4 regions of the Streptomyces sp. NPDC002057 genome follow, and region 2 is predicted to be linked to each of the others. Evidence: riboswitches for the same ligand, from Rfam matches in the RefSeq annotation. Region 2 holds a riboswitch; each other region holds the start of a gene.
The links. A riboswitch is a leader RNA that binds a small molecule or an ion and turns the genes downstream of it on or off. The one in region 2 is predicted to bind cyclic di-AMP.

Region 1 (7,003 bases), on a different contig from region 2:
CCGCACGGATGTATACCTTTAAGCTCCCCTCCCCCATCATGTCTCGCACGTGCCGCCGGGGCACAGCGCGACAGGAGAGGCGGAGCATGATTCCCATCAGCCGCAGGGGATTCGTCGGTATCGGCGCGGGGCTCGTGGCGGGCGCGGCGCTCCCGACGGCCCGGGCGTCCGCCGCCGCGCGGGCGGCCACCGGCACCCTCACCGACGTCAAGCACGTGGTGATCCTCATGCAGGAGAACCGCAGCTTCGACCACTACTTCGGCACCCTGCGCGGCGTCCGGGGCTTCGGCGACCGCGCGGCGGGCAACCTGCCCGGCGGCTGGGGGATGTTCAACCAGCCCGACCGGGGCGGCCGCCGGTACCCCTGGAAGCTCAGCGACACCCCGCCCGCCGGCGGCGTGGACGGCGAGACCCTCGCCCAGTGCAACGGCGACCTGCCGCACAGCTGGACCTCGCAGCACGCCGCCTGGAACAAGGGGCGCCTGGACAACTGGGTCACCGGAGTCGGCAACAACCGGACCCTCGGCCACCTCGACCGCGGGGACATCCCCTTCCACCACGCGCTCGCCGACCACTACACGATCTGCGACGCGTACTTCTGCTCGGCGCTCAGCGCCACGGGCCCCAACCGCACCTTCCTGTGGAGCGGGAGGATCGACGCCTCCAGCAAGGACGGGGGCGACGAGTCGGGCCTCACCTGGGAGACGTACGCCGAGGCGCTGCAGCGCGCCGGGGTGAGCTGGAAGCTCTACCAGAACGCCCAGGACAACTACGGCGACAACGGCCTCGCGTACTTCAAGAGGTTCACCGACGCCCGCCCCGGCGACCCGCTGTACGACCGAGGGATGGGATCGGTCCCCAAGGTCACCGGGTCGACGCCGGACGACATCGCCGCGGCCATCCGCGCCGACGTCGTCGCGGGCACCCTGCCGCAGGTCTCGTGGGTGGTCGCGAACGAGGCGTTCTCGGAGCACCCGTACGCGCCGCCCGGGGACGGCGCGCACTTCGTCGATCTCGTCTACCGCGCCCTGGCGGCCGACGCCGAGGTGTTCGACTCGACGGTGCTCTTCCTCAACTACGACGAGAACGACGGCTTCTTCGACCACGTGCCGCCGCCGGTCGCTCCCCCGGGCACCCCGGGCGAGTACCTCGACGGCGTTCCGATCGGGCTCGGCTTCCGCGTCCCGATGCTTGTCATGTCCCCGTGGACCCGGGGCGGCTGGGTGAGCTCCGAGGTCTTCGACCACACCTCCGTGCTGCGCTTCATGGAGACCTGGACGGCCGCGCTCGGCACCCCGGCCGCCTGCCCCCACATCAGCGCCTGGCGGCGGAAGGTGACGGGCGACCTGACCGGCGTCTTCGACTTCGCCCACCCCGTGTACGGCGTGCCGGCCGGCCTTCCGTCCACGGCGAAGGTGATCGGCCAGGCCACCTGCAAACCGCTGCCGAACCCGGCCCCGCAGAACAACGCCCTGCCCGCGCAGGAGTCGGGAACCCGTCCGGCCCGCGCCCTGCCGTACCAGGTGAACGGCAACCTCGACCGCTTCGAGTTCGGGTCCGCGGGGAAGATCCTGGCCTGGTTCTCGATGGCGAACCAGGGAGCGGAGGCCAGGCGGGCGGCCCACTTCTCGATCCACCCGCACCAGCACCGCGACACGGCCGCCTGGCAGTACACGGTCGACCCGGGCGCCACGGCGACCGACTACTTCAACATCGGCACGGGGTCGGGATCGGGGAAGTACGACATCTCGATGATGGGCCCCAACCGCTTCCTGCGCCGCTTCCTCGGGGACGCGTCCAAGGCGGGCAGAGCCGTCGAGGTGGCGGCCCGGTTCGCCCCCGAGGCGGGCTCGGGCCGGACGGCGCTCTGGTTCCGGATGAGCAACACCTCGGCGGGACCGGTGACCTTCACGATCCGCTCGAACGCCTATCGCACGGACGGCCCGTGGACGTACACGGTGCCGGCGAACTCCACGCGGGAGGACTTCTTCAACGCGGTGGCCCTCCACAACGGCTGGTACGACTTCACGATCGTCGTCGACATCGACGGGACCTGGTCGCGCCGGTACACCGGCCACATCGAGACCGGCGCCGCGAGCGTCACCGGCTGAGGCACGCCGGGCGGGCGTCCCGCGCCGATGAGCCGGGGGCGGCTTCCGGGCCGCCCGGCTCATCGGCACGGCCGTCAGCGGCCCGCGTGCGCCGCGCGGTGGATCGTGGCGTCGAGCAGGGCGACCGCGTCCGCGGCCGTACGGCCCGGGGCCCGGTTCCAGGGCCCGATCAGCTCGCTCCAGCCCCGCGACCGGAGCTCGGCCATGATCCAGGCGGCCGCCTCGTTCATGGTCGTGGCGCTGCCGTGGCCGAGCCGGTGCGCGGCGAGCAGCGCGCCGCAGACGCACCGGGCCCCCCGCGCGTCGCGCAGCTTGTACGGGGCGTTCTGCCAGCCCCACTCCGTCAGGACGAGGCGCGCGTAGCCGAGGTGGACCGAAGGGCGCAGATCCGGACGGCCGATACGGCGCCAGGCGTGCAGCCGGTCGGGCAGGACGGCCCCGATCCGGCCGGGGAGGCGGTGCTCGGAGGGCGGGGCCGGCGGCAGCGCGTCGAGCGCGTCCGCGACGAGGCGGTCCACCGGCACGGTGAGCAGAGCCCGCCAGCTCTCGTCGGGCGGGGGCGCGGGCGGCAGTACGGTCGCGGGCCGCGACGGAGTCAGGGGCGGCGGAGCGGTGGTCAAGTCCGTGACGGCACGCTGCCAGGCGGCGCTCTCGTAGAGCTCGGCGGCCTCGCGGTCGAGTCCGTCGGGGGTGAGCAGGGCGGCGGAGGGGGACATCCGGGCAGCTCCTCGGTCGGGGTCACCTCATCTTTCACGACGAATGTCGGTTTTGCGACTTTTAGGGTCGAGTGTCCACCTCTTCGATACGGCCTTTACCGCCCACTACCGAATTTACGTAGCCAAAAGCCCTATTCGGACATAAGGGCGCTGGTGACGCGACTCACTTTCCCGGCACGGCCCTCGGGGCAGAACTCCGCGCAGGCCGGGCCGGACAAGGAAGTTCGAGGAGCCTTCGGCGCGTTCGATCTTGAATTCATCGAATTCGGTGATCCAATTCCCGGGCCCGGGACTCCGGTCCTCTTGTTCTCTGTCGCATTACTGGCCTACGGTCACCTCCATTCGAGCGGATCGCCGAATCCTGCCACCGCTCGAAATACCTCCCTTTTCACCCGACGGCAGGAGCGGGGGACCCACGAATACGCCGGCCCGGAATCCGGGACGGCTCGGGGTGCAGCCGCGTGCGCGCGGCCGGACATCTCCCGTCCGAACCCGACAGCTCACCCCGCAGGCGCCGGAGAGGAATCCCGTCATGCCTGCTCACGGTAAGCACCGCCGCCCCCGACGCCGCGCCGTCTCCCATGGACTCGCGCTGGTCGGCACAGGTGGAGTCGCCCTTGCCCTCCCGCTGATCGCCCCCGCGGCGGCCGGCGCCGCCCCCGTCTCCGGCGCCCCGGAATTCACCGCCCGGGCCGTCGCCGCCCCCGCCGCTCCTGCCGCGGCCCCGGTCGCCGCCAAGGCTCCCGCCGCCCCGGCCGCCGCCCGCACCTACACCGTCGTGAGCGGCGACTCGCTTTCCCTGATCGCCAAGAAGAAGGGAATTCAGGGCGGCTGGAAGGGCCTTTACCGGGCCAACATGAGCGCGGTGGGTGACAATCCGTCACTCATTCACCCGGGTCTTGAACTGACGCTTCGTAAGGATTCCGCGAAGGCGGCTCCCGCCCAGGCGAAGAAGGCCTCCACGACCGAACGGGCCAGCCGCTCCGAGCGCCGGGCCGCCGCGCCCGCCGCCACCGGCGCGGGGGCCTCCGCCGCCGGTGCCGTCCAGGCCGCCCCGGTCGCCGTCACCCAGTACGCGAACAACCTCGACGGCTGGATCCGCGAGTCGCTCGCCGTCATGGCCCAGCACGGCATCCCCGGTTCCTACGAAGGGATCCACCGCAACATCATGCGTGAGTCCTCGGGCAACCCGCAGGCCATCAACCTGTGGGACTCCAACGCGGTGGCCGGTACCCCGTCGAAGGGCCTCCTCCAGGTGATCGACCCGACCTTCCGGGCCTATCACGTGCCCGGCACGTCGATGGACCCGTTCGACCCGGTCGCCAACATCACCGCCGCCTGCAACTACGCGGCCGACAAGTACGGCTCGATGGACCAGGTCAACGGGGCCTACTGACCCCGGAAGTGCCCGCTGAACCAGGAGGTGGCGAGTTTCGCCACCTCCTCCAGGGCGCCCGGCTCCTCGAAGAGGTGCGTGGCGCCGTCGACGACGGCCAGCCGGCTCTCGCAGCGCAGCAGGGAGCCGGCCCGCCGGTTGAGGTCCAGGACCGGCGTGTCCCGGCCTCCCACCACCAGGAGCGTGGGAGCCCGGACCCGGGCCAGACGGTCGGCCGCGAGGTCCGGCCGGCCGCCGCGTGAGACGACGGCGGTCACCGGGGACGCGGGATCGCCCGCCGCCCACAGCGCGGCGGCGGCTCCCGTACTCGCCCCGAAGTATCCCAGCGGAAGGCCCTCGCTCTCCGGGCGCCCGGCCAGCCACTCCGTCGCGTCGGTGAGCCGGCCGGCGAGCAGCGGGGTGTCGAAGACATGCGCCCGGTCGACCGCCTCCGCCTCGGTGAGCAGGTCGAACAGGAGGGTGCCGAGTCCCGCCCGGTTGAGCGCCGCCGCGACCGCCCGGTTGCGGGGACTGTGCCGGCCGCTGCCGCTGCCGTGGGCGAACAGGACGATGCCGAGGGCTCCCTCGGGCACGGCGAGCCGCCCGGCGAGCGTCACTCCGGCGGCCGTGGGGATCCGTACGTCCGAGTCCTGGACGACCGGGTCGTGCGCGGCCCGGTTCCGGTCCAGACAGGCGACGACCTCGGCGTCGGCGGTCTGTGAGAAGTCCCGGTAGAACTGTCCGATCGCGAAGAACCGCTCCGGCGCGTGGACGCTCACGGTCTCGTCGGCCTCGCCGCCGAGCCTGGCCGTCCAGCCCCGTGGCGCGACCGGGACGGCCAGCACGATCCGCGCGGCACCCTTGGCACGGACCACCCGGCACGCGGCGAGTGCCGTGGCACCGGTGGCCAGACCGTCGTCGACGACGAGGACCGTCCGGCCCTCCACCGGGACGGACGGTCTGCCGCCCCGGTAGCGGCGGGTCCGCTGTTCGAGTTCGACGTGCTCGCGCCGCTCGACCTCGGCGAGATCCCGCTCGGTCACCCCGGACTCCCGCAGCACCCGCTCGTTCAGCACCCGCACACCGCCCTCGCCGAGCGCGCCCATCGCGAGTTCGGGCTGCCGGGGCACGCCCAGCTTCCGCACGAGGCAGATGTCGAGCGGGGCGTCCAGGGCGTCCGCGACCTCGGCGGCCACCGGCACCCCGCCCCGGGGCAGGCCGAGAACCACGACGTCATGGCCCTTGAGGCGATCGAGCAGGCCGGCCAGCTGCCGACCCGCGTCGGTGCGATCGCTGAAGAACATGGCCCACCGCCCATCCGCACGCACGGCTCCGGACGAGGGCGGGACGGCGTGTCCTGTCCCCTGCCCGCCTCTCCAGGGTAGGTCGCCTCTCCCGCGGCGGTCGGGTGGAGCGGAGGTCAGCGGGACTGCAGGGCGTCCAGGGCGACGGCCTGGGCTATCGCGAGACGCCGGTCGAGCTCCGGGTCGGCTATGTCGAGCACGTACCGGTCGCGCAGACCGAAGATCTTGTCGACGGTCATGACGGTCCGCTCCTCGTCGGTGAAGTCGAAGTGGTACGGCACGATGAAGGGGAGCAGGTCGGTGAAGGGCAGGAACTCCCAGGCGCGGCGAAGCAGCGCGAGCAGCTCGCTCCGCTCCTGACCGGTCGTCTCCCCCGCGGCTCCCTCCCGGCTCAGGTGCCAGGTGCTGCGCAGCAGGGAGGCGCCGAAGTTCTTGCGGAAGGCGCCCAGCCGGGAGCCGGAGGCGCCGTGCACGTCGTAGGTCGCGCCGAGGTCGATGACCTGGCGGGCCTTGACGGTGAAGAGGACCTGGCGCTGGGACTCGTCGGTGTAGAAGGTGAACTGCTCCTTCAGCGCCATCCTCTTCTGGTGGGCGAAGGCCACGAGTTCGGCCTCCTCCCCGTCCGGGCCGACGGTGTGCACCAGGTAGCGGTTGGCCATGAGCGTCACCTTCTGCCGGACGAGAAAGCGGTGCTGCGTCTGCGCGAGGCCCATCGAACGTGCTCCTGCCGGTCGTGGGCGGTCCGTCGAAGGACCGCCCCCTGAGGTCGTGAGCACGATGATCCGGCGGCGGGGGGCCGCACCGCTGTCCTCGAAAGTCGTCGCCGCCGACGACGTTCGGATGAGATACGGCGACCCGGCCGAAGCCGCCGTCAGGCGGCCAGGAAGGCCTCGATGGCCTCGGCGAGGGCCTGCGGGGTCTCCTCGGGCGCGTAGTGACCGGCGTCCTTGAGGACTTCGAGGCGCGCGTTGGGGTACCAGCGCAGCCAGGTGGCCTCCATCGCCTCGGCGCCGAGCGCGGGGTCGTGGGCGCCGACGACGAGCAGCACGGGGGCGGGGTTGTCACGGACGCGCTCGTGGAAGTCGGTGCGCGACCAGGAGTCCAGGTAGGCGCGGAAGGCGGTGGCCGAGGAGCGGCCGACGGAGCGATCGACGAGCGTGCTCAGCCAGGAGTCGTCGTACCTGCCGCCGGTGGTGTTGTCGATGATGGCCCGCCGGTTGGCGGGTTCCTCGGCGGCGCCGGCGAAGAGTTCCCAGGTGTCGCCGTCGAGGGGGAAGCCGGCCGCCGAGACGGGCGAGATGCCGATGATCGACCGGACGCGTTCGGGGGCGTCGAGGAGCATCAGCTGGGCGGCCTTGCCGCCCATCGAGTGGCCGATCACGGAGAAGGAGTCCCAGCCGAGGTCGTCGGCGACGGCGAGCGCGTCGGCCGCGACCTCCTCCATCGTGTAGGCCCCCGGGTGGTCGACGGCCTCGCCGTAGCCACGGCAGTCGACGA
Region 2 (7,003 bases):
CCGCCGGGCTCGGGCCGGACGCCACCGGACCGGGACCGGACGCGGCGGGGCCGGGACCGGACCCGTCCCGGCCGAGCTCCGGCGCGGTGGGACCGGCCTCGGCCGGGGCCCCGGCCAGCCGGGAGCCCGAGGTGGTGGTGGCGGCGCTCCGCCCCGGCGCCGCCGGGCGGGTGCTCGTGGCGACCGCGAGGGCCTCGGCGAGGCCGCCCATCTCGACGTGGACGACGACGACCGGCTTCGTCGGGACGGCGGCGGAGGCGACGGCCTCACGGAGGGCGGCCGCGAGGACCTCCCCGTCGCCGAACTCGGTCGCGCCGTTCTCGCCGACCCAGGGGATCGCGGTCACCACGACCGCGTCGGAGGTCTCGTCGGCGAGCGCCGCCGCGAGCGCGTCCCGGAAGTCGGCCGGTTCCGCCGCCGTGGTGAGGTCGAGCGGCCGCAGCGGGCGCAGCCCCTCGGTCAGACAGGCGTCGTACGTGAGGAGGCCGAGGGACTCGGAGTTGCCGAGGATCGCGACGCGGGGCCCGGCGGGCAGCGGCTGCGCGGCGAGGAGCAGTCCGGCGTCGACGAGTTCGGTGACGGTGTCGACGCGGATGACGCCGGCCTGGCGCAGCAGCGCGGAGACCGTGGCGTGCGGGATGCGGGTGACCGGCACCCGGTGGCCGGGCGGGGCGCTGCCGCTGTGGCGGGCGCCCTTGACGACGACGACCGGCTTGACGGCGGCGGTGCGGCGGGCGAGCCGGGTGAACTTGCGGGGGTTGCCGATCGACTCCAGGTAGAGCAGGACCACGTCGGTCCCGGGGTCGTCGTACCAGTGCTGGAGGAAGTCGTTGCCGGAGACGTCGGCGCGGTTGCCGGCCGAGATGAAGGAGGAGAGGCCGGCGCCCCGCCGGTGGAGTCCGGCGAGGAGGGCGATGCCGATGGCGCCGGACTGGGTGAAGAGTCCGATCCGCCCGGCGGCGGGCATCTGCGGGGCGAGGGAGGCGTTGAGCCGCACGTCGGCGGAGGTGTTGATGATGCCGAAGGCGTTGGGCCCGATGATCCGCATGCCGTACGAGCGGGCCTGCCGGACGAGCTGCCGCTGGCGCTCGCGGCCGGCGGCCCCGCTCTCGGCGTATCCGGCGGAGAGGACGACGAGGCCCCGGACACCGTGCTCGCCGCAGTCCGCGACGGCCTCCGGCACCCGTTCGGCGGGGACGGCGACGATCGCGAGGTCGACGGGCTCGCCGATGGCGCCGACGGAGGGGTGGGCGGGGACGCCGTCGAACTCGGTGGCGCCGTCGCCCTCGGAGAGCGCGGCGTTGACGGCGTACACCCGTCCGGCGAAGCCGGCCCCGACGAGGTTGCGCAGCACGGTCCGGCCGACGCCGCCGGGGGCGCGGCCGGCGCCGACGACGGCGACGGACCGGGGGGTGAGGAGGCGCTGCACGGAGCGGGCCTCGGCCCGCTGCTCCCGGGCGCGCTGGACGGCGAGGGAGCGGTCGGTGGGTTCGAGGTCGAGGTGGAGCCGTACGGAGCCGTCCTCGAAGCTGCGCTTCTGGGTGTAGCCCGCGTCGGTGAAGACCTTGATCATCTTGGTGTTGGCGGGGAGGACCTCCGCGGCGAAGCGCCGGATGTCCCGCTCGCGTGCGACCGCCGCGATGTGTTCGAGCAGTGCGGAGGCGACTCCGCGGCCCTGATGGGCGTCCTGGACGAGGAAGGCGACCTCGGCCTCGTCGGCCGGGGCGGAGGCGGGCAGTCCGCGGTCGTTGATGCGGTCGTAGCGCACGGTGGCGATGAACTCGCCGCCGACGGTCGCCGCGAGTCCGACCCGGTCCACGAAGTCGTGGTGGGTGAAGCGGTGGACGTCCTTGGCCGAGAGGCGCGGGTAGGGCGCGAAGAAGCGGTAGTACTTCGACTCGTCCGAGACCTGCTCGTAGAAGCTGACGAGCCGGTCGGCGTCGTCGGCGGTGATGGGTCTGATGCGCGCGGTGCCGCCGTCGCGCAGGACCACGTCCGCTTCCCAGTGGTCGGGGTAGTCGTGGTCCGGTGGCCCCGGACGCGCCGGTCGTGCCGGTGGTTCCGCCGCTTCCGACTGCTCCGACGCACTCTGCATGGGGTCAGCCTACGGCCGCGACACGACCGTGGCACCGGTCGCGCGGCGGGTGTGCGCCGTGCAAGGTAGGGGCAACGCCGTGCGCGGTGGGAGAGGGCCGAAAGGCGGTCCGATCCGGGCCGAAGGTCGGCGCGAGCACGGAGCATCCCGTGAGAGACTGGTCTAGACAACCCCTTAAGACTTGAAGGGCAACACCATGGCTGAGCGCCGCGTCAACGTCGGCTGGGCCGAGGGCCTGCACGCCCGCCCCGCGTCCATCTTCGTCCGTGCCGCCACGGCTTCCGGCGTTCCGGTGACGATCGCCAAGTCCGACGGCACCCCGGTCAACGCCGCCTCCATGCTCGCCGTGCTCGGCCTGGGCGCGCAGGGCGGCGAGGAGATCATCCTCGCTTCGGAGGCCGACGGCGCCGAGGCCGCTCTGGACCGTCTGGCGAAGCTGGTCGCCGAGGGTCTGAACGAGCTCCCCGAGACCGTCTGATCCGGGTCGTCCCACCCCGTACGACGAAAGGCCGTGCCCGCCGGAATTCCGGTGGTCGCGGCCTTTCGCTATTCCTGTTCCGGGCAGCGCGAGGCGACTTTCGGGCAGCCGGAGGCGACACGGGATCGCCGCACCCGAAAACCCCAGGAATTCCAATTCTTTGTATACGGTGCGCGCGTTAATTCCGGGCACTCGCCGTGTTGACTGCGTGTTGCGAAACCCTCACACGGCCGCGCTCCGGCCTCTTGAGGCGGTGCAGCGGGTACGAGCGCTCCGCGTGCAGCGCCGTCAGGGACCGCGCCCGCTCGGCGTCGCCGCGCGCCACGGCGTCCACGATCGCGCCGTGCTCGGCCCAGGCCTCCACCGGATGGGCGGGCTGCTCGACCGCGTACGTCCAGGCGATCTTGTGCCGCAGCTGGGTCAGCAGCGCCGTCAGGGCCGGGCTGCCGGAGGCCTGTGCGAGCGTCTCGTGGAACCAGCCGCCCAGGGAGCGCAGATCCTCGCCCTGGCCCCGCCTGGCCCGCTCCTGGCCCAGCCTGACCAGGCCGCGCAACACCTTGAGGTGTGCCTCCGTGCGGCGCTGGGCGGCGCGGGCGGCCCCCAGCGGTTCGAGCAGCGCCCGCATGTCGAGCAGATCGGCCGCCTCCTGGTCGGTGGGCTCGGCGACGTGCGCGCCCGCGTGGCGGCGGGTGACGACGAAGCCCTCGGACTCCAGCGTGCGCAGGGCCTCCCGGACCGGGACGCGGGACACCCCGTACCGGCGGGCCAGCTGTTCCTCGGTCAGCCGGCTGCCCCGCTCGAAGACGCCGGAGACGATGTCGTCCCGGATCGCCGTGCATACCGAGTGCGCGGGAATGCGCATGTCCGACCTCCGCCTTGGGTCTGCGCGAGTCAATTCGAGCGGCGCCTGTTCTGCGCCCGATCTGCGACTCTATTGCAGCCCGCCGGAATTTCCGATGCCCCAGCGGAATATGGCCGCCTTTTGACCGACGAAAAGCCCCGGCTCAGTACGAGCCGGGGCTTTTGCGACGCGCGGCGGTCCCGCCGCGCCAGGTCTTCTCGGGTCAGACGTCGACGCCGCGCGCCCGGAGGTAGGCGACCGGGTTCATGTCGGAGCCGTACTCGGCGGTCGTGCGCGCCTCGAAGTGGAGGTGCGGGCCGGTCGAGTTGCCGGTGGAGCCGGAGATGCCGATCCGCTGGCCGGGCTCGACCGTCTGGCCGACGTGGACCCCGACGGAGGAGAGGTGACCGTACTGGGTGAACGTGCCGTCGTTCATCCGGATGACGACGTTGTTGCCGTACGCGCCGCCCCAGCCGGCCTCGACGACGGTGCCGGAGCCGACGGAGACGACGCTGCTGCCGTAGGCGGCGTGGAAGTCGATGCCGGAGTGGCTGCCGGAGGACCAGAGGGAGCCGCCGGTCTGGTAGCCGGTGGAGACGTACGTGCCGGCGACGGGGAGCTGGAAGGAGGCGAGGCGGCGGCGCTCGGCCTCACGGGCGGCACGCTCCTTCTCCGCGCGGAGCTCCTTGGCGCGGGCCTCGGCCTTGCGCTCCGCCTCGGCCTGGGCCTTCGCCTTGGCGGCGGCCTCGAAGGCCTCCCGCTCCTGGGCGGCGGCCTGGGCGTTGAGCCGGTCGACGAGGGAGTCCTCGGTGATCACCTTGGTGAGCCCGGTGTCCTCGACCCCGCGGTTGTCCGTGTCGGCGGCGAGCGCCGGGGAGGCGAGGGTTCCGATGACGCCGGTGGTGGCCAGCGTCGCGGCGCCGGCGAAGCCCACGCTGCGTCGCGCCATCCGGCTCGAACCACGATGCTTCCCGGTGGCACGGGTGAACGCCATGTAGGGGCTGATCCTTTCCTTCCCTCTCGCCTACCGGGTTAGCTGACGGGTTCGGAGCAGGAAGGTCTCCTACGAGCCCCTCCGCACGAGACGAAGGCGCCCGATTCACCCCAGGGACGTGGGTCCCCGGCTCCCCAGGCTCGCGCCTGACGGGGACTCGGCGATGTCTGTCCGATGCCGCGGCTGCGGCACGTGCAACTGACGAACAGACGGCCCGACGCTATGCGGATCGTCATCCATTCACCAACCAGACCGGCTTTTTGTAAGACATGCCACAGGGCAAACGATCACCGTCACCCCCAATACGGACAAAGGGGAGGACCCCGACGAACTATGCCGTCGGGGTCCTCCGTTGTCGTGGCAGAGGGCGGAATCAGCCCGTCACGACGGTCACTTCACCGATGCCGAGCGCCCGCACCGGCTCCGCGATCTGCGCCGCGTCGCCCACGAGCACGGTGACGAGCCGGTCCACCGGGAACGCGCTGACCACGGCCGCGGTCGCCTCGACCGTGCCGGTCTCGGCCAGGCGCGCGTACAACCGGGCCTGGTAGTCGTCCGGGAGGTGCTGCTCGACCTGGTCGGCGAGCGTCCCGGCGACGGAGGCCGCCGTCTCGTACTTGAGCGGCGCGACGCCCACCAGGTTCTGCACGGCCGTCTCGCGCTCGGCGTCCGTGAGGCCCTCCGCGGCGAGGGTCCGCAGCACCTTCCACAGGTCGTCGAGGGCCGGACCGGTGTTGGGGGTGTCGATGGAACCGCTGATGGCGAGCATCGAGGCGCCGTTCCCCCCGGCGTCGGAGCGGAGCACCTGCCCGAACGCCCGCACGCCGTACGTGTAGCCCTTCTCCTCGCGCAGCACCCGGTCGAGCCGCGAGGTGAGGGTGCCGCCCAGGCAGTACGTCCCCAGGACCTGGGCCGGCCAGACCGAGGCGTGCCGGTCCGAGCCGATCCGGCCGATCAGCAACTGGGTCTGGACGGCGCCGGGACGGTCCACGATGACGACCCGTCCGGTGTCGTCGGCGGTGATCGGCGGCATGGGGAGCGGCTCGCCCGGCTCGCCCGTCCAGGCGCCCAGCGTCTCCGCGAGGACCTTGTCCAGGTCGACGCCGGTCAGGTCGCCGACGACCACGGCGGTGGCCGTGGCGGGCCGGACGTACGCCTCGAAGAAGGCCCGGACCGAGGCGGCGTCGATCGCCGCGACGGTCTCCTCGGTGCCCTGGCGCGGCCGGGACATCCGGGACTCGGCCGGGAACAGCTCCTTGGAGAGCTGCTTCGCGGCGCGGCGGCCCGGGTTGGCCGTCTCGTGCGGGATCTCGTCCAGACGGTTGCGGACCAGGCGCTCGATCTCGGTCTCGAGGAACGCCGGCGCGATCAGGGCCTCGGAGAGCAGCCCGAGCGCCTTGGGCAGCCGGGAGACGGGAACCTCCAGGGAGACCCGTACGCCCGGGTGGTCGGCGTGCGCGTCGAGCGTGGCGCCGCAGCGCTCCAGCTCGGCCGCGAACTCCTCGGCGCTGCGCTGGTCCGTGCCCTCGGAGAGCGCGCGGGCCATGATGGTGGCGACCCCGTCGAGACCGGCGGGCTCGGCGTCCAGCGGGGCCGGCAGGAAGATCTCCACGGCCACGACCTGCTGGCCGGGCCGGTGGCTGGTCAGCAGCGTCAGGCCGTTGTCCAGGGCTCCGCGGTCGGGGGCCGGGAAGGCCCACGGCCGGGCGGCACCCGGCTCCGGCTGCGGGTGGAAGTCCATGCTCGTCAAAGACGCGGCAGCGTCGGTCACTGGTCCGCTCCCTCTTCGTCGTCGTCGCCGTTGTCGCCCTGCTCGGTCGCCAGGGGCTCGTAGACCAGGACCGCGCGGTTGTCGGGGCGCAGCGCGGCCGCGGCGGCCGCCCGCACCTCCTCGGCGGTGACGGCCAGGACCCGGTCGACGGCGGTGAGGGCGAGCTGCGGGTCGCCGAACAGCACGGCGTACCGGCACAGTTCGTCGGCGCGGCCGGCGACGGTGCCGAGCCGGTCGAGCCACTCGCGCTCCAACTGGGCCTGCGCCCGCTCCATCTCCTCGTCCGTGGGGCCCTCGGCGGCGAACCGGGCGAGCTCCTCGTCGACGGCCGCCTCGATCTGCGGGACCTCGACGCCTCCGGACGTCTTGACGTCCAGCCAGCCGAGCGAGGGCGCGCCGGAGAGCCGCAGCAGGCCGAAGCCGGCGGCGACGGCCGTGCGGTCGCGGCGGACCAGCCGGTTGTGGAGCCGGGAGGACTCGCCGCCGCCGAGGACGGTCAGGGCCAGGTCGGCGGCGTCGCAGGCACGCGTGCCGTCGTGCGGCAGCCGGTAGGCGGCCATCAGCGCGCGGGCCGGGACCTCCTCCTCGACGACCTCGCGCAGCTCCTCGCCGATCACCTCGGGCAGCTCTCCGGAGCGCGGTGCGGGCTTGCCGTCGTGGCCGGGGATGGATCCGAAGTACTTCTCGACCCAGGCGAGCGTCTGCTCCGGGTCGATGTCGCCGACGACGGACAGCACCGCGTTGTTCGGGGCGTAGTACGTGCGGAAGAAGTTCCGCGCGTCCTCCAGGGTGGCCGCGTCCAGGTCGGCCATGGAGCCGATCGG
Region 3 (7,003 bases), on a different contig from region 2:
CCTCCTCGTCGAAGCGGACGAGCAGCCCGCCCGCTCCCTCCACGAGGACCAGGTCGTACGCGGCGGCCAGCTTCCTGGCCGCCTCGGCGACCTCGCCGGGGCCGACCGGGGCGAGCCCGGCCCGCCGGGCCGCCGTGCCCGGGGCCAGCGGCTCCGGGAATCGGCCGAGTTCGGCGGAGCCCGCCGCGCCCGAGAGCCGGACGACCTCGTCCGCGTCCCCGCGCTCCTCGGGGCCGACACCCGTCTGCGCCGGCTTCAGCACGGCGACCGACCGGCCCGCGGCCGTGGCCACGGCGGCCACCGCCGCGGTCACGACCGTCTTGCCGATCTCCGTGCCCGTACCGCTGACGACGATGATTCCCACTGCTGTCCTCGCTCTTCCGGTCAGCCCGCGGCCGCCGCCGCGCGTACCGCGGCGCAGATCCGGGCCAGGTCCTCGTCGCCCGTCACGTACGGCGGCATCGTGTAGATGAGGTCGCGGAACGGGCGTACCCACACGCCCTCCCGGACGGCGGCCCGTGTCGCCGCCGCCATGTCGACCGGGTGGTCGAGCTGGACGACACCGATCGCGCCGAGCACCCGCACCTCGCGGACGCCGGGCAGTTCGGCGGCGGGGGCGAGACCCTCCCGCAGTCCCGCCTCGATCCGCTTGACCTCGACCTGCCAGTCCTGCGAGAGCAGCAGGTCGATCGAGGCGCAGGCCACCGCCGACGCCAGCGGGTTGCCCATGAAGGTCGGCCCGTGCGCGAGCACCGGGACCTCGCCCCGCGAGATCCCGTCGGCGACCCGGCTCGTGCAGAGCGTCGCCGCCATCGACAGGTAGCCGCCCGTCAGCGCCTTGCCCAGGCACATCACATCGGGGGAGACGCCCGCCTGGTCGGCGGCGAACAGCGTGCCCGTACGGCCGAATCCGGTGGCGATCTCGTCGAACACGAGCAGCACGTCGTGCGCGTCGCAGGCCTCGCGCAGCACCCGCAGGTACTCCGGGGCGTGGAAGCGCATGCCGCCCGCGCCCTGCACCACCGGCTCCACGATCACCGCGGCCAGTTCGTGCGCGTGCTCCGCGATCGAGCTCCGCAGCAGCTCCGCGTAGGACTCCTCGTACGTGGCCGGCGGGGCGTCCACGAAGACCTGCGGCTGGAGCACCCCCGCCCACAGCTCGTGCATCCCGCCGTCCGGGTCGCACACCGACATCGGCTGCCAGGTGTCTCCGTGGTACCCGCCGCGCCAGGTGAACATCCGCTGCTTCCCGGGGCGGCCGAGCGAGCGCCAGTACTGCAGGCACATCTTGACCGCGACCTCGACGGAGACGGAGCCCGAGTCGCTCAGGAAGACGTGTCGGAGCGGCTCGGGGGTGATCTCGACGAGCCGGGCGGCGAGCCGCACGGCGGGCTCGTGGGTGAGCCCGCCGAACATGACGTGGCTCATCCGGCCCAGCTGATCGCGGACCGCCTCGTTGAGCACCGGGTGGTTGTAGCCGTGGACCGCCGACCACCAGGAGGACATGCCGTCGATCAACTCACCCTGTCCCTCGGAGGGTTCGGCGAGCCGGAGCCGTACACCGGAGGCGGACTCCACGACCAGCGGGTCCGTACGGCCCGGCATGGGGCCGTACGGGTGCCAGACGTGGGCCCGGTCCAGGGCGATGAGTTCGTCGGTGCGCACGGCCGTCACGCGTTGGGGGCCAGGTCCGTACCGGCGCCCCGGCGTCGCACCGCGACCAGGTCCGTACGCGCCTGGTTCGGTCCGGCTTCGGCCTCCGGGGCCTCGGCCGGCGCGGGCACCGCGTGACCGCCGCAGGGACCGCAGCCCCCGCCGGCCTCCGCGTGCGAACCGCAGCCCGCGCCCTCGTCCGACCCGTGCGAGCCGCAGCCCGCCGTCGCACCGGAGCCGCAGCCGCCCGTCGCACCGGCCGCGGCGAGCGCGTCCGCGCGGTGCTTCGGCAGCGTGGTCGTGCCCGCGCCCTCCACCTCGAAGCCCGCGTCCGCGATCATGTCCAGGTCGGCCTGACCGGCCTGGCCCTCGCTGGTCAGGTAGTCGCCGAGGAAGATCGAGTTCGCGATGTTCAGCGCCAGCGGCTGCATCGACCGCAGGTGCACCTCGCGGCCGCCGGCGATCCGGACCTCGACGTCGGGGCAGACGAACCGCACCATCGCCAGGATCCGCAGGCAGCGCTGCGGGGTGAGGTTCCACTCCTTGGCGAGCGGCGTCCCCTCGAAGGGGATGAGGAAGTTGACCGGCACCGAGTCGGAGTCCAGCTCGCGCAGCGCGTAGACGACGTCGACGAGGTCCTCGTCCGTCTCGCCCATGCCCGCGATCAGGCCCGAGCAGGCCGACAGACCGGCGGCGTGCGCCTTCTGCACGGTGTCCACCCGGTCGGCGTACGTGTGGGTCTTGGTGATCCCCTCGTACGTCGCCTCGGACGTGTTCAGGTTGTGGTTGTACGCGTCGGCGCCGGCGTCCCGCAGCCGCTCCGCCTGGCCGTCCGAGAGCAGCCCCAGGCAGGCACAGACCTCGACGCCCTCGTTCTGCTCCTTGATGGCCTCGATGGTCCTGCCGACCCGCTCGACGTCCCGGTCCGTCGGACCGCGGCCGCTCGCCACCAGACAGACCCGCTTGGCCCCGCCCGCGACACCCGCCGCGGCGGCCTGGGAGGCCTCGTCCGGCTTCAGCCAGGTGTACTTGAGGATCTCGGCCTTGGAGCCGAGCCGCTGCGAGCAGTACGAGCAGTCCTCGGGGCACAGCCCCGACTTCAGGTTCACCAGGTAGTTGAGCTTCACCCGGCGCCCGAACCACTGACGGCGCACCTTGCCGGCCGCCGCCACCACATCGAGCAGTTCGTCGTCGGACGTCGCCAGGACGGCGAGCGCTTCTTCGCGGGTCGGCAGCTCGCGCCGCAGCCCCTTCTCCACGAGCGTGTTCAGCAGGTCCATAACCGCTGATCCTTGCCTACCACGCACCCCCGGGCCAAGGAGGATCCGAACAAACGCCTCCGATGGAGGTGTGTGGATGACCACATCCCGACCTCGGCATCATCCGGTTAGGGTCTGTGCGCTGCCTACAAAAGGATCGCCGCATGCCACAGGCCGACGACGTGCGGGCCGCGGGCCCGCGCCGTACCGCGTTCGACTGGACCGACGCCGAGGCACGCCGCCGGGCCGACGCCGGTCTCGTCCGCACGCTGCGCCCCCGGGCCGCCGAGTCCGAGCTCCTCGACCTGGCGAGCAACGACTACCTCGGCCTCACCCGCCGCACGGAGGTCACCGAGGCGGCGGCCGAGGCGGCCAGGCGCTGGGGCGCCGGCTCCACCGGCTCCCGGCTCGTCACCGGCACCACCCGGCTGCACACCCGCCTGGAGCGGGAACTCGCCGAGTTCTGCGGTTTCGAGGCGGCCCTCGTCTTCTCCTCCGGCTACACCGCCAACCTGGCGGCGCTCACCGCGCTCGGCGGCCGGGACTCCCTCGTCGTCTCCGACGCCTCCAACCACGCCTCCATCGTCGACGGCTGCCGCCTCGCGCGCGCCGAGACCGCCGTGGTGCCGCACACCGACCCCGAGGCCGTGCGCAAGACCCTCGACGCGCACCCCGGACGGCGGGCCCTCGTCGTCAGCGACTCCGTCTTCTCCGTCGACGGCGACAAGGCCCCGCTGCCCGAGCTCGCCGCCGCCTGCCGCGCGCACGGCGCCGGACTCGTCGTCGACGACGCCCACGGCCTCGGCGTCCTCGGCGACGGGGGCCGGGGCGCCCTCCACGAGGCCGGGCTCGCGGGCGACGAGGACGTCGTCGCCACCCTGACCCTCTCCAAGTCCCTGGGCAGCCAGGGCGGCGCCGTCCTCGGCCCCGCCCGGGTGATCGAGCACCTGGTGAACGCGGCCCGCACCTTCATCTTCGACACCGGCCTCGCGCCGGCCGCCGCGGGCGGCGCGCTCGCGAGCCTGCGCCTGCTCGTGGCCGAGCCGGGCCTCGCCGGGCGGGCCCGGACCGTCGCGACCACGCTCCACCGGCTGCTCACGGAGGCGGGCCTCACCGCCGCCCGCCCCGACGCGGCCGTCGTCTCGGTGCGCGCCCCCTCCCCGGAGGCGGCCCTGCGCTGGGCGGCGGACTGCAGGGAGCAGGGTCTGGTGGTCGGCTGCTTCCGGCCGCCGTCCGTCCCCGACGGCATCTCGCGGCTGCGTCTGACGGCGCGTGCCGACCTGACGGACGCGCAGATCGAGCACGCGGTGGAGACGATCCTGCGCACCGCGCCCGCCGCCCGGCGGGGATGACGGGAACGGGGCGGTCACTGACCGCCCCGCACGTCCGCCCGCGCGGCCCCCTGTGCGGCCGCCCGCACGGCCACCCCTGCGCGCACGCCCCGCGGGCCCGCCCGCTCCCTCGATCGTCCCGTGCGGCCCAAGAGCGTTCCCGGGCAGCAGAGTTCACCGCTTCGAGCGACAGATAGGGACATATCTTGGTGGAACGCCGCCCGGCGCGGCACGATCGGTGGCACTCTGACGCGAAGCGCAATCCGGGGCAGCCGCCCCGGCGGGAAAGGGACAGCGTCGCCATGGCAGATCACCAGGAAGCATCCGTCACGCTGCCGAGCGACCCCGCCTCGGTCCCCACGGCCCGGCGGTTCGTCGCGGAGGTCCTGGCCGGCTGGGGCCTCGACGACGCCGCGGACCTCGCGGACTCGATCCGCCTGGTGGTCTCCGAACTGGCCACCAATGCCGTGCTCCACACCCTCGGCCAGTCGCCCACGTTCACGGTCGAGGTCCGTCTGGAGCGCGAGGAGCGGCTCCACATCGGCGTCACCGACAGCCACCCCCGCAGGCCGCGACGCCTTCCGGCGGCGGTCCAGCAGGACAACGGCCGGGGCATGGTCATCATCCGTGTCCTGGCGGCGGAGGCCGGTGGCCGCCTCTCCGTCACGCCGACCGAGGACGGCGGCAAGACGGTCTGGATCACGGTCCCGTGGTGCGCGGCCCCGGTCCCCAGCTGTTAGCCGGGGGACGCGTGAGGGGGTGCGGCGGTGCCACCGCACCCCTCACGAACGGACCGCTACCGCCTGATCAGCGGACGCGGCCGTAGTAGACCTTCGACGACCAGATCTTGTCGAGCTTCACCCAGGATCCCCTCTTGGGCGAGTGCCAGATCTTCCCGCTGCCGGCGTAGATGCCCACGTGGTAGACGCTTCCACCGGAGTGGAAGAAGACCAGGTCCCCCTTCTGCCTGCTGGAGGCGGAGATGTGCCGGGTCTTGTTGTACTGCTGCTGCGCGGTGCGGGGCAGCGACTTGCCCGCCTTCTTGTACGCGTAGAGCGTCAGACCGGAGCAGTCGAACCTGGAGGGTCCGGTGCTCCCGTACCGGTACGGAGCTCCCTTCTTTGCCGCGGCGACGCTCAGTGCCTTGTTCGCGTGTGTGGTCGCTGCCTGGGCCTCCGATGCCGCACCGGGTGCGAACAGCGTGCCGCCGACGGCGGCGAGGGTGAGAGCCGAGACGGCTCCGGCCCGGGACAGCAGGGACGGGACATGCATCTGCGCAGTCATGCGCAACCCTTCGTCAGCCGCCTGCGAAGGATGACCTGTCGGGTTCGGGCTGGCGAAGATGCCCGGCCGCTGACGCGGCTTCACCCCAAGGAACGGACCCGCCGCCGAAACAGCGCGTTCGTCCCGTAAAAATCGGGTCCTCCACTCCTGCCGATCCACTCCTGTCGACCAGACGTCCGGGACAGCGGCAGGACTCGGCGTCCGCCCGGACCGCCCCGCCGCGGTGGCGGGGGCTTGTCGTCGACAGGGATCTTGACCCACACCAGGGTCGAAATCCGAGCTGAAACGGCGATATGTGAGGCTCCTCACGACTGATCCATTCAGGTGGACAGACAGCCTTTGTGATCTTCGGAGGTTTGGCCGACGAGCCCCGCACCAGCGATGGAACGCCCGATTCCGCTAGATGTGTACACCTGTTGCGCAACTCACCCCGCACATATGTCGACTCGTCGACTACGCCGAACGGGGGAGCGATTCTGCGGTGCGCGTCGGCCGTCCGGACCTGGACACGACGCGCCGGAATGTCAACTCGCCCGGGCTCGCGGGACGGTGACGCGGCCACTTCTGCGCTCGCCGTCGAGCACCCGCAGGGCGCGCGCGAGCGTGTCCGCGTGCACCTCGCTCTCGCCCCGCTCATGCATGAGCGTCAGGGCCTCGCGCAGTGCCTCGGCACGCCCCACCAGGGCCTGGGCCGCGCGCAGGGCGCCATAGGTATGCGCACCCCTGGATGGATTGATCTTCCCAAGGAGGTCGACCACTTCGAGGTAGGCGTCGACGAGTTCACCCTCGGCCCGGGTCAGGGCGGGCAGCGGCGGCAGCTCGGGGACCACGGCACGCTCACCGCGCCGGGCCGTCGGCGGCCGTGCCGCGGCCGGCGATCACATGGTCCACCAGGCCGTACGCGCGGGCCGCCGGCGCGTCCAGGACCGTGAGGCGGTCGAGGTCGGCGTCGATCCGGTCCCGGTCCCGGCCCGTGTCCTCGGCGAGCAGCCGGGCCACCAGCGAGCGGAGCCGGAGCAGTTCGCGCGCCCGGAGGTCGAGGTCGCTGGGCTGTCCCCGGAGCGGCTCGTCCATGGACGGCTGCTGGAGGGTGACGCGGGCGCCGGGCAGCATCATGCGCTTGCCGGGGGTGCCGGCGGCGAGCAGGACGGCGGCGGTGGACGCGGCCTGGCCCAGGCAGGTGGTCCCCACGTCGCAGTGGAGCGAGCGCATCGTGTCGTAGATCGCGGTCATCGCGTCGACGGAGCCGCCGGGGGAGTTGAGGTAGAGCGCGATGTCCTGGTCCGGTGCCGCGTGGTCCAGGTAGAGGAGTTGGGCGATGACGTCGTTGGCCGACGTCTCGTCGACCGGGGTGCCGAGGAAGACGATCCGGGATTCGAGGAGCTTCGAGTAGGGGTCGAGGGTCCGGCTTCCGTAGCTGGTCCGCTCGGTGAACTCGGGCAGGACGTAGCGAGCGTCCATGGCGGGTACCTCCAT
Region 4 (7,003 bases), on a different contig from region 2:
GCGTACTCGCGGCAGGCGGCGAAGGTCCGCTCCAGCGCCTCGGGCGCGAGCCGGCCCGTCCGGTCGACGCCCTGCCCGAGGCGGACGATCGTCATCCGCCGGTCCAGCTCGACCAGCTCGCCCGTCTCCGGGTGCACGTCGGCGACGAGGAGGCGGATGGAGTTCGTACCGCAGTCGATTCCGGCGACCCGGGTCACTTCGTCTCCTCGTCCTTGTCCGCGCACGGCGTCACGCAGGCGCCCTTCGCCCACCACTCGGGCAGCATCGCGAGGGCCTCGTCGCCGAACGGGTTCACGCCCGGACCGGCGACCAGGGAGTGACCGACCAGGACGTGCAGGCACTTGACCCGGTCCGGCATGCCGCCGGCGCTCGGGAAGCCCTCCAGGACCTCGATGGCGTCCCGGCGCGCGAGGTAGTCCTCGTGCGCGGCCCGGTAGGCGGCGGCGAGCTCCGGGTCGGTGGCGAGCCGGGCCTGCATCTCCTTCATGACCCCGTTGGCCTCCAGGGTCCCGATGGCCGAGGCCGCCCGGGGGCAGGTCAGGTAGTACGTGGTCGGGAACGGGGTGCCGTCGGGGAGCCGGGGCGCGGTCTCGACGACGTCCGGGTTGCCGCACGGGCAGCGGTGCGCGATGGCGCGCAGGCCGCGGGGCGGCCGGCCGAGCTGGAGCTCGAAGGCGGCGATGTCCGTCCCGGTCGGCTCGGTGCGTTCGGTCTGCGGAGGAGGCGTGTGCATGTCTGCCTTGATCGTGTGTCGTGTCGCGTACGAGGGTCAGGGGCGGTCGGCGTGGTCGACGCCGTCCCAGAGGTTGTCGTACCAGGGGCGGTCCGCCGCGCCCTGGTCGGCGCGGGGCCGTTGCTCCGCGTCGGGGTCGTTCACCGTGAACCCGGTCTCGCCGGGGAGCAGGTAGTGCAGGTGCTCGCGGGCGAGGCGGCGGACGTAGGCCGGGTCCTGGAGGCGGGCCTTCTCGTCCTTGAGCTCCTCGACCCGCCGGGCGGCGTCGGCGGCCTTGCGCTCCTGCTCGGCGATCTCGCCCTGCTGGGAGACGTAGCTGCGCATGGGATAGGCGAGCGCCACGACGAGGGAGCAGACGATCAGGGCGAGGAAGGCCGCGCGGCCGGTGAGCCGGGAGCGGCGGGCCTGGCGGCGGGTCTGGGAGCGGTAGACACGGGCGGCGGTCTGCTCTCCGAGCAGCCTGATCCGGGTCGCGGTCGAGAACCGGTCCCGGTCCTTCGCGGCCATGTCGTGTCGCCTCCCCTGTTCACGCGGACGTCCCCGCACACGGTACGGGACCGAGTGCGGGGACGGACGGAACTACCGGGTGCGACGCTGTCAGCCCTTGAAGCGCGGGAAGGCGCTGCGGCCGGCGTAGACCGCGGCGTCGTCGAGGATCTCCTCGATGCGCAGCAGCTGGTTGTACTTGGCGACGCGGTCCGAGCGGGCCGGGGCGCCGGTCTTGATCTGACCGCAGTTCACCGCGACCGCGAGGTCGGCGATGGTGACGTCCTCGGTCTCGCCGGAGCGGTGGGACATCATGCACTTGAAGCCGTTGCGCTGGGCCAGCTCGACGGCGTCGAGGGTCTCGGTCAGCGAGCCGATCTGGTTGACCTTGACCAGGAGGGCGTTCGCGGTGCCCTCCTCGATGCCGCGGGCGAGGCGCTCCGGGTTGGTGACGAAGAGGTCGTCGCCGACGATCTGGACCTTGGCGCCCAGCTTGTCGGTGAGGACCTTCCAGCCGGCCCAGTCGTCCTCGTACAGCGGGTCCTCGATGGAGACCATCGGGTACGCGGAGACGAGCTCCTCGTAGTACTCGGTCATCTCGGCGGCCGAGCGGGACTTGCCCTCGAACTCGTACTTGCCGTCCTTGTAGAACTCGGACGCCGCCACGTCGAGCGCGAGCGCGACGTCGGTGCCCGGCGCGTAGCCGGCCTCCTTGATGGCCTCGAGGATGAGGTCGAGGGCGGCGCGGTTCGACTCCAGGTTCGGGGCGAAGCCGCCCTCGTCGCCGAGGCCGGTGGAGAGGCCCTTGCGCTTCAGCACGCCCTTGAGCGTGTGGTAGATCTCGGCACCCCAGCGAAGGGCCTCGGAGAAGGACTCCGCGCCGATCGGGGCGATCATGAACTCCTGGATGTCCACGTTGGAGTCGGCGTGCGACCCACCGTTGAGGATGTTCATCATCGGAACGGGCAGCAGGTGCGCGTTCGGGCCGCCGAGGTAGCGGAAGAGCGGCAGGTCCGAGGCCTCGGAGGCGGCGTGCGCGACGGCGAGCGAGACGCCGAGGATGGCGTTGGCGCCGAGGGAGCCCTTGTTCTCGGTGGCGTCCAGGTCGAACATGGCCTGGTCGATCAGGCGCTGCTCGGTGGCGTCGTAGCCGACGAGCTCCGGGCCGATCTGCTCGATGACGGCGAGGACGGCCTTCTCGACACCCTTGCCCTGGTAGCGGTTCGGGTCACCGTCGCGAAGCTCGATGGCCTCGAACGCACCGGTGGAGGCGCCGGACGGAACAGCAGCACGGCCGGTGCTGCCGTCGTCGAGGCCGACCTCGACCTCGACCGTGGGGTTGCCTCGGGAGTCCAGGATTTCCCGGGCTACGACGACGTCGATGGACGGCACGAGCATCTCCTTTTTGGGATGTGACGCTGGATGTGACGCATGACCGGTGCAGGGTCGCTCGGCCTTGCGACAAGAGCCTAACCGGCTCGGGGGCTCCGGCCAGCCGGGCGCCCGCCCCCTGGGACGAAAAAGGACCCAAGGGCATGCATCTGGGGACGAAGGGCCCCGAATCTACTGGGCGGTAACCGTCAGGTCCTCCCGAAACGGGGGAACCCCGGCCCGGCGCGCACGGGGGAAGGGCGCGCCGGGTCGGGGTGGTCACCGCGGGAGGGTCGTGGGGGCCGCGTGAGCCGCCGGACTCACACGGACCGCCGGGCTCACTTCAGGTGGAGCTGCTGGCCCGGGTAGATCAGGTCGGCGTTCTCGACGACGTCCTTGTTCAGCTCGAAGAGCTTGGCCCAGCCGCCCTTGACGCCCTGCGCCTGAGCGATCTTGCTGAGGGTGTCGCCGGTGGCGACCTTGTACTCGCCGTCACCCTTCTTGACCGTCTCGCCGGTCGGCGTGGTGACGGTCTTCTTGGCGGCGGCCTTCGGCGCGGCCTGCTGCTGCGTCGCCTTCTTCGGGGCCTGACGCTGCTCGCTGCGGGTGGTCGGCTGCTCGGCCTTCCGCTCCTGCTGCGGCTGCTGGGTGTCCTGCTTCGGGGTGCTCTCGGCGGCGCCGCCGTCGTACGAGGCACCGGAGAGGCCCACGCCGCAGCTCGGCCACGCGCCCTTGCCCTGGCCCGCGAGGACCTTCTCGGCGATGGCGATCTGCTGGGACTTCGACGCCTGGTTGGCGGTCGAGGCGTAGGCGGTGCCGCCGTACGCGGCCCAGGTGGAGGCCGAGAACTGCAGGCCGCCGTAGTAGCCGTTGCCCGTGTTGATGGACCAGTTGCCGCCGGACTCGCACTGGGCGACGCGGTCCCACTCGGAGGCCGTGGCGGCCGAGGCGGTGCCCGCGGTCATCAGCGGGGCGGCGACGGCGACACCGGTGACGCCGACGAGCGTGACGACCTGGGTGGCCTTGGAGGGACGGCGGTGTTTGCCCTTACCGGAAAACAGCATGGAGATTCTCCTCACCGACGCCTGTGAGGTGAGCTGTCGGGTTCGGGCCGGAAGAGTTGCCCGGCCGCGTGTCCTAGCACGCGGCTTCACCCCAAGCCGATCGTCGGCCGTCTGTCTCAACGGCCGGGACCGGCACTTACCTTGGGTCCCCCACTCCTGCCTTCGGCGCTTACGCGACGACTGTTCCCATCGGCCGACGGCAGGATTCGGCGTTTCGGTCGACGGGGCCCGCGGTGGCGAGCGGTGACGACCGTAGACACAGACCCACCGGAAGTTCAAAGAGGCGTATTGCGGAAATATCGCCCCTCCTTGCCTTCCGGCGGGGGGTGTTTGCGCAGGTGAGAGGTGACGAAAGCAAACTTCGCGGACGTGACACGCCAGTTGGGGCGAAGAGACCCATGTCTCACTTGCCCAGAACCGGACATTTGACCCCGAATCACACCGCCGGCGCGGGCGAACCGTTCGTCAGGTCGAGGCTCTGACCAGGCAGGATGAGGTCCGGATCGACGCCCACGGTCCGCCGGTTGGCGTCGTAGAGGGCGGTCCAGCCTCCGGGGAGTTCGTTCTCCTGTGCAATGTCGGACAGGCTGTCGCCCGGCCGCACGGTGTACGCGTCCGAAGTGCCCTGACTGTCCGTTGCGTCCTTGTTCGTCGCTTCGTCGGTCACGGGGGTCGCCTCGGGCTCTTCCGCCAACTTGTCCTTGCCCGAGGCATGTCTACCGGATTCGGTGACACTGTCCTTCTTGTCGGTTTCATCCGGAGCCGCGTCACCCCGGTGCTTGCCGGTGCCGGGCGTGGCCGACGTCTCGTCACCTTCCGGCGTACCGGGCGTAACGGACGTATCGGGCGTACCCGGGGTGGTGGGGGCGGTCGGCGCGGAGGGGTCGGCCGAGTCCGTCGGAGCGGTGGGGCTCACCGGCGCGGTCGGCGTGACGGGCGCGGTCGGCGGGGCGGACGTGGCGGGCGCCGTGGGCGAGACGGGTGCGGTCGGGGAGACCGGCCCGGTGGTCTTCCGCGGGGCCTCGGCGGCCTCGCCGGCCTCCGTGGAGCCCTTGGAGCCCGTGGAGGCCTCCGGGAGCCCCGTGTTCCAGCTCGACTCCGGGACGGCGGCCGGGGTCGTCGGGACGGACGTGGGGCCCGGGTTCACCCCGGTGGCCTTCCCGTCGTTCTTCAGGCCGGCGATCGGCGCGCAGGTGGCCCACTCGGTGCTGCCCTTGGCGAGGGCCTTCTCGGCCACGGCGATCTGCTGGCCGCGGCTGGCCAGGTCGGGGCTGGGGGCGTAGGCGAGGCCGCCGTTGCGCTCCCAGCTGTCCTGGGTGAACTGGAGGCCGCCGTACATGCCGTTGCCGAAGTTGGCACTCCACTGGCCGCCGGACTCGCACTCGGCGACCCGGTCCCAGGTGGCGGCGTCGGCGGCGGACGCGGATCCGGTGGCGAGCAGAGGCAGCGCCATGGCGGATCCGGTCACGCCCGCGGCGACGACGATGGCGGGGGCCTGACGGGGGCGACGGTGTCGTCCGTTCCCGGAACGCATAGATGCGCCTTTCGCGTGACGGATGTGACTCGTGACGGCTGAGACTGCGGCGAAACGTAGCCGCATTCGAACACTCATCACAAGTCGATGGACCCGCGATCACGTGAAGATCACATTTCTGACGCCACGTCAGTTCAGTGGACCCGTACGGAAGGGGAGAACTCCACCGGAAGCGTGCGCAATCCCCGCATGATGAGCCCGCCGCGCCAGCGCAGTTCGGCCGGATCGGCGGCAAGTCGCAGGTCCGGGAGGCGAGTCAGCAGGGTGGCGAGCGCGGTCTGTCCCTCCAGGCGGGCGAGCGGTGCGCCCAGGCAGTAGTGGATGCCGTGCCCGTACCCGAGGTGCTGGTTGTCGCGCCGCGCGAGGTCGAGGGTGTCCGGCCCGTCGAACCGCTCCGGGTCCCGGTCGGCGGCGGCGAGCACCACGAGCACCGGGTCCCCCGCCGGGATCTCCTGCCCGCCGACGGTCAACGACTGCGTGGCGTACCGCCAGGTGGCCATCTCCACGGGCCCGTCGTACCGCAGCAGCTCCTCGATCCCGGTCTCCAGGAGCCCGGTCTCCCCCGCCGCGATCGAGCCCTGCAGCAGCTCGCGCTGGCCGGGGTGGCGGAGCAGCTGGTACATGCCGTTGCCGATGAGGTTGACGGTCGTCTCGAAGCCCGCGAAGAGCAGGATGAAGGCCATGGCGGCGGCCTCGTTCTCGGTGAGGTGCTCACCGTGGTCGGAGGCCTTGATGAGCCCCGAGATGAGGTCGTCCCCGGGTTCCTCGCGCTTGCGGTGGATCAGCTCGGCGAGGTAGCCGCGCATCTTCTTGACCGACCGGGCGACCCCGCCGCGCGGCCCCCCGCCGTGCCGGATCATCATCCCGGCCCAGTCGCGGAAGTCGTCCTGGTCCTCCTCGGGGACGCCGAGCAGGTCGCAGATGGCGTAGATGGGCAGCGGGAAGGCGAACTCGTGGATGAGGTCGGCGCTCCCCTTCTCCACGAACGCGTCGATGAGCCGGTCGGTGAGCTCCTGCACGCGCGGGGTGAACTCGGCGACCCGGCGCGGGGTGAAGGCCTTCGACACGAGCCGCCGCAGGCGGGTGTGGTCGGGCGGGTCGATGTTGAGCAGATGGGTCATCAGCTCGGCCTTGCGCTCGCCCGGAATGCCCGTCTTGCCCCTGGCGTGCGGGGACTCGTCGTGGTGCGCCGGGTTCTTGGAGAGCCGTTGGTCGGCGAGGGCCTGCCGGGCGTCCGCGTACCGGGTCACGAGCCAGGCCTCGACCCCGCTCGGCAGCGTCGTCCGGTGCACCGGCGCGTGCTCCCGCAGCCACGCGTACGCGGGGTACGGATCGGTGGCGAACTCCCAGGTGAAGAGGGTGGGAGCGGGCGAAGGGGAGGGGTCCGGGGCGGGGCCGGTGCCGGGGGCTGTGCTCACCCCCCGACCGTACAGGGCGGCCCGGAGACCACTTCGAAGGTGAGGTGTGTGGAGATCCTGTGATCACGGAGGGGGGTGGTGCCCTAGATTCTTGCCGGTGGATCCTCAGATGCTCAGAAGCACGTTCGCGGTCGTCGAGAGGCGGGCCGAACACGCCGTCACCTTCTTCTACTCGCATCTCTTCTGGCACAACCCGGCCGTGCGCGAGCTGTTCCCCGAGGACATGCGGCCCCAGCGGGACCGGCTCTTCGCCGCGCTCACGCACGTGGTGACCCATCTGGAGGATCCGGGGCTCGCCGTCTACCTGGGGCAGCTGGGCCGCGACCACCGCAAGTTCCTCGCCTCCCCCGCGCTCTACGCGGCCGTGGGGGCGAGCCTGATCGCCGCCTTCGCGTAC

Region 1: it holds a riboswitch for cyclic di-AMP, as region 2 does, so the genes downstream of both, ABT129_RS32590 (LysM peptidoglycan-binding domain-containing protein) here and ABT129_RS18620 (M23 family metallopeptidase) in region 2, are expected to answer to the same signal.
Region 3: it holds a riboswitch for cyclic di-AMP, as region 2 does, so the genes downstream of both, ABT129_RS07815 (C40 family peptidase) here and ABT129_RS18620 (M23 family metallopeptidase) in region 2, are expected to answer to the same signal.
Region 4: it holds a riboswitch for cyclic di-AMP, as region 2 does, so the genes downstream of both, ABT129_RS32175 (transglycosylase family protein) here and ABT129_RS18620 (M23 family metallopeptidase) in region 2, are expected to answer to the same signal.

What each region holds. Positions count from the first base shown of each region.
Region 1 is NZ_JBEOXR010000060.1:14,956-21,958, reverse strand. Features, by position in the region: gene ABT129_RS32600 (phosphocholine-specific phospholipase C) at 87-2,111, shown strand; gene ABT129_RS32595 (DUF6197 family protein) at 2,186-2,827, opposite strand; cyclic di-AMP (ydaO/yuaA leader) riboswitch at 3,173-3,354, shown strand; gene ABT129_RS32590 (LysM peptidoglycan-binding domain-containing protein) at 3,360-4,223, shown strand; gene ABT129_RS32585 (phosphoribosyltransferase family protein) at 4,217-5,506, opposite strand; gene ABT129_RS32580 (LURP-one-related family protein) at 5,623-6,219, opposite strand; gene ABT129_RS32575 (alpha/beta fold hydrolase) at 6,378-7,003, opposite strand, start outside.
Region 2 is NZ_JBEOXR010000021.1:79,174-86,176, reverse strand. Features, by position in the region: gene ABT129_RS18635 (bifunctional acetate--CoA ligase family protein/GNAT family N-acetyltransferase) at 1-2,095, opposite strand, end outside; gene ABT129_RS18630 (HPr family phosphocarrier protein) at 2,292-2,573, shown strand; gene ABT129_RS18625 (GntR family transcriptional regulator) at 2,752-3,435, opposite strand; gene ABT129_RS18620 (M23 family metallopeptidase) at 3,638-4,408, opposite strand; cyclic di-AMP (ydaO/yuaA leader) riboswitch at 4,421-4,581, opposite strand; gene ABT129_RS18615 (M16 family metallopeptidase) at 4,782-6,149, opposite strand; gene ABT129_RS18610 (M16 family metallopeptidase) at 6,176-7,003, opposite strand, start outside.
Region 3 is NZ_JBEOXR010000006.1:156,438-163,440, reverse strand. Features, by position in the region: gene bioD (dethiobiotin synthase) at 1-364, opposite strand, end outside; gene ABT129_RS07835 (adenosylmethionine--8-amino-7-oxononanoate transaminase) at 385-1,665, opposite strand; gene bioB (biotin synthase BioB) at 1,671-2,933, opposite strand; gene ABT129_RS07825 (8-amino-7-oxononanoate synthase) at 3,077-4,264, shown strand; gene ABT129_RS07820 (ATP-binding protein) at 4,546-4,983, shown strand; gene ABT129_RS07815 (C40 family peptidase) at 5,051-5,527, opposite strand; cyclic di-AMP (ydaO/yuaA leader) riboswitch at 5,531-5,661, opposite strand; gene ABT129_RS07810 (hypothetical protein) at 6,052-6,357, opposite strand; gene ABT129_RS07805 (ClpP family protease) at 6,365-6,988, opposite strand.
Region 4 is NZ_JBEOXR010000058.1:42,165-49,167, forward strand. Features, by position in the region: gene ABT129_RS32155 (Ppx/GppA phosphatase family protein) at 1-197, opposite strand, end outside; gene ABT129_RS32160 (DUF501 domain-containing protein) at 194-733, opposite strand; gene ABT129_RS32165 (FtsB family cell division protein) at 770-1,240, opposite strand; gene eno (phosphopyruvate hydratase) at 1,331-2,617, opposite strand; gene ABT129_RS32175 (transglycosylase family protein) at 2,929-3,654, opposite strand; cyclic di-AMP (ydaO/yuaA leader) riboswitch at 3,658-3,832, opposite strand; gene ABT129_RS32180 (transglycosylase family protein) at 4,091-5,188, opposite strand; gene ABT129_RS32185 (cytochrome P450 family protein) at 5,323-6,606, opposite strand; gene ABT129_RS32190 (globin domain-containing protein) at 6,716-7,003, shown strand, end outside.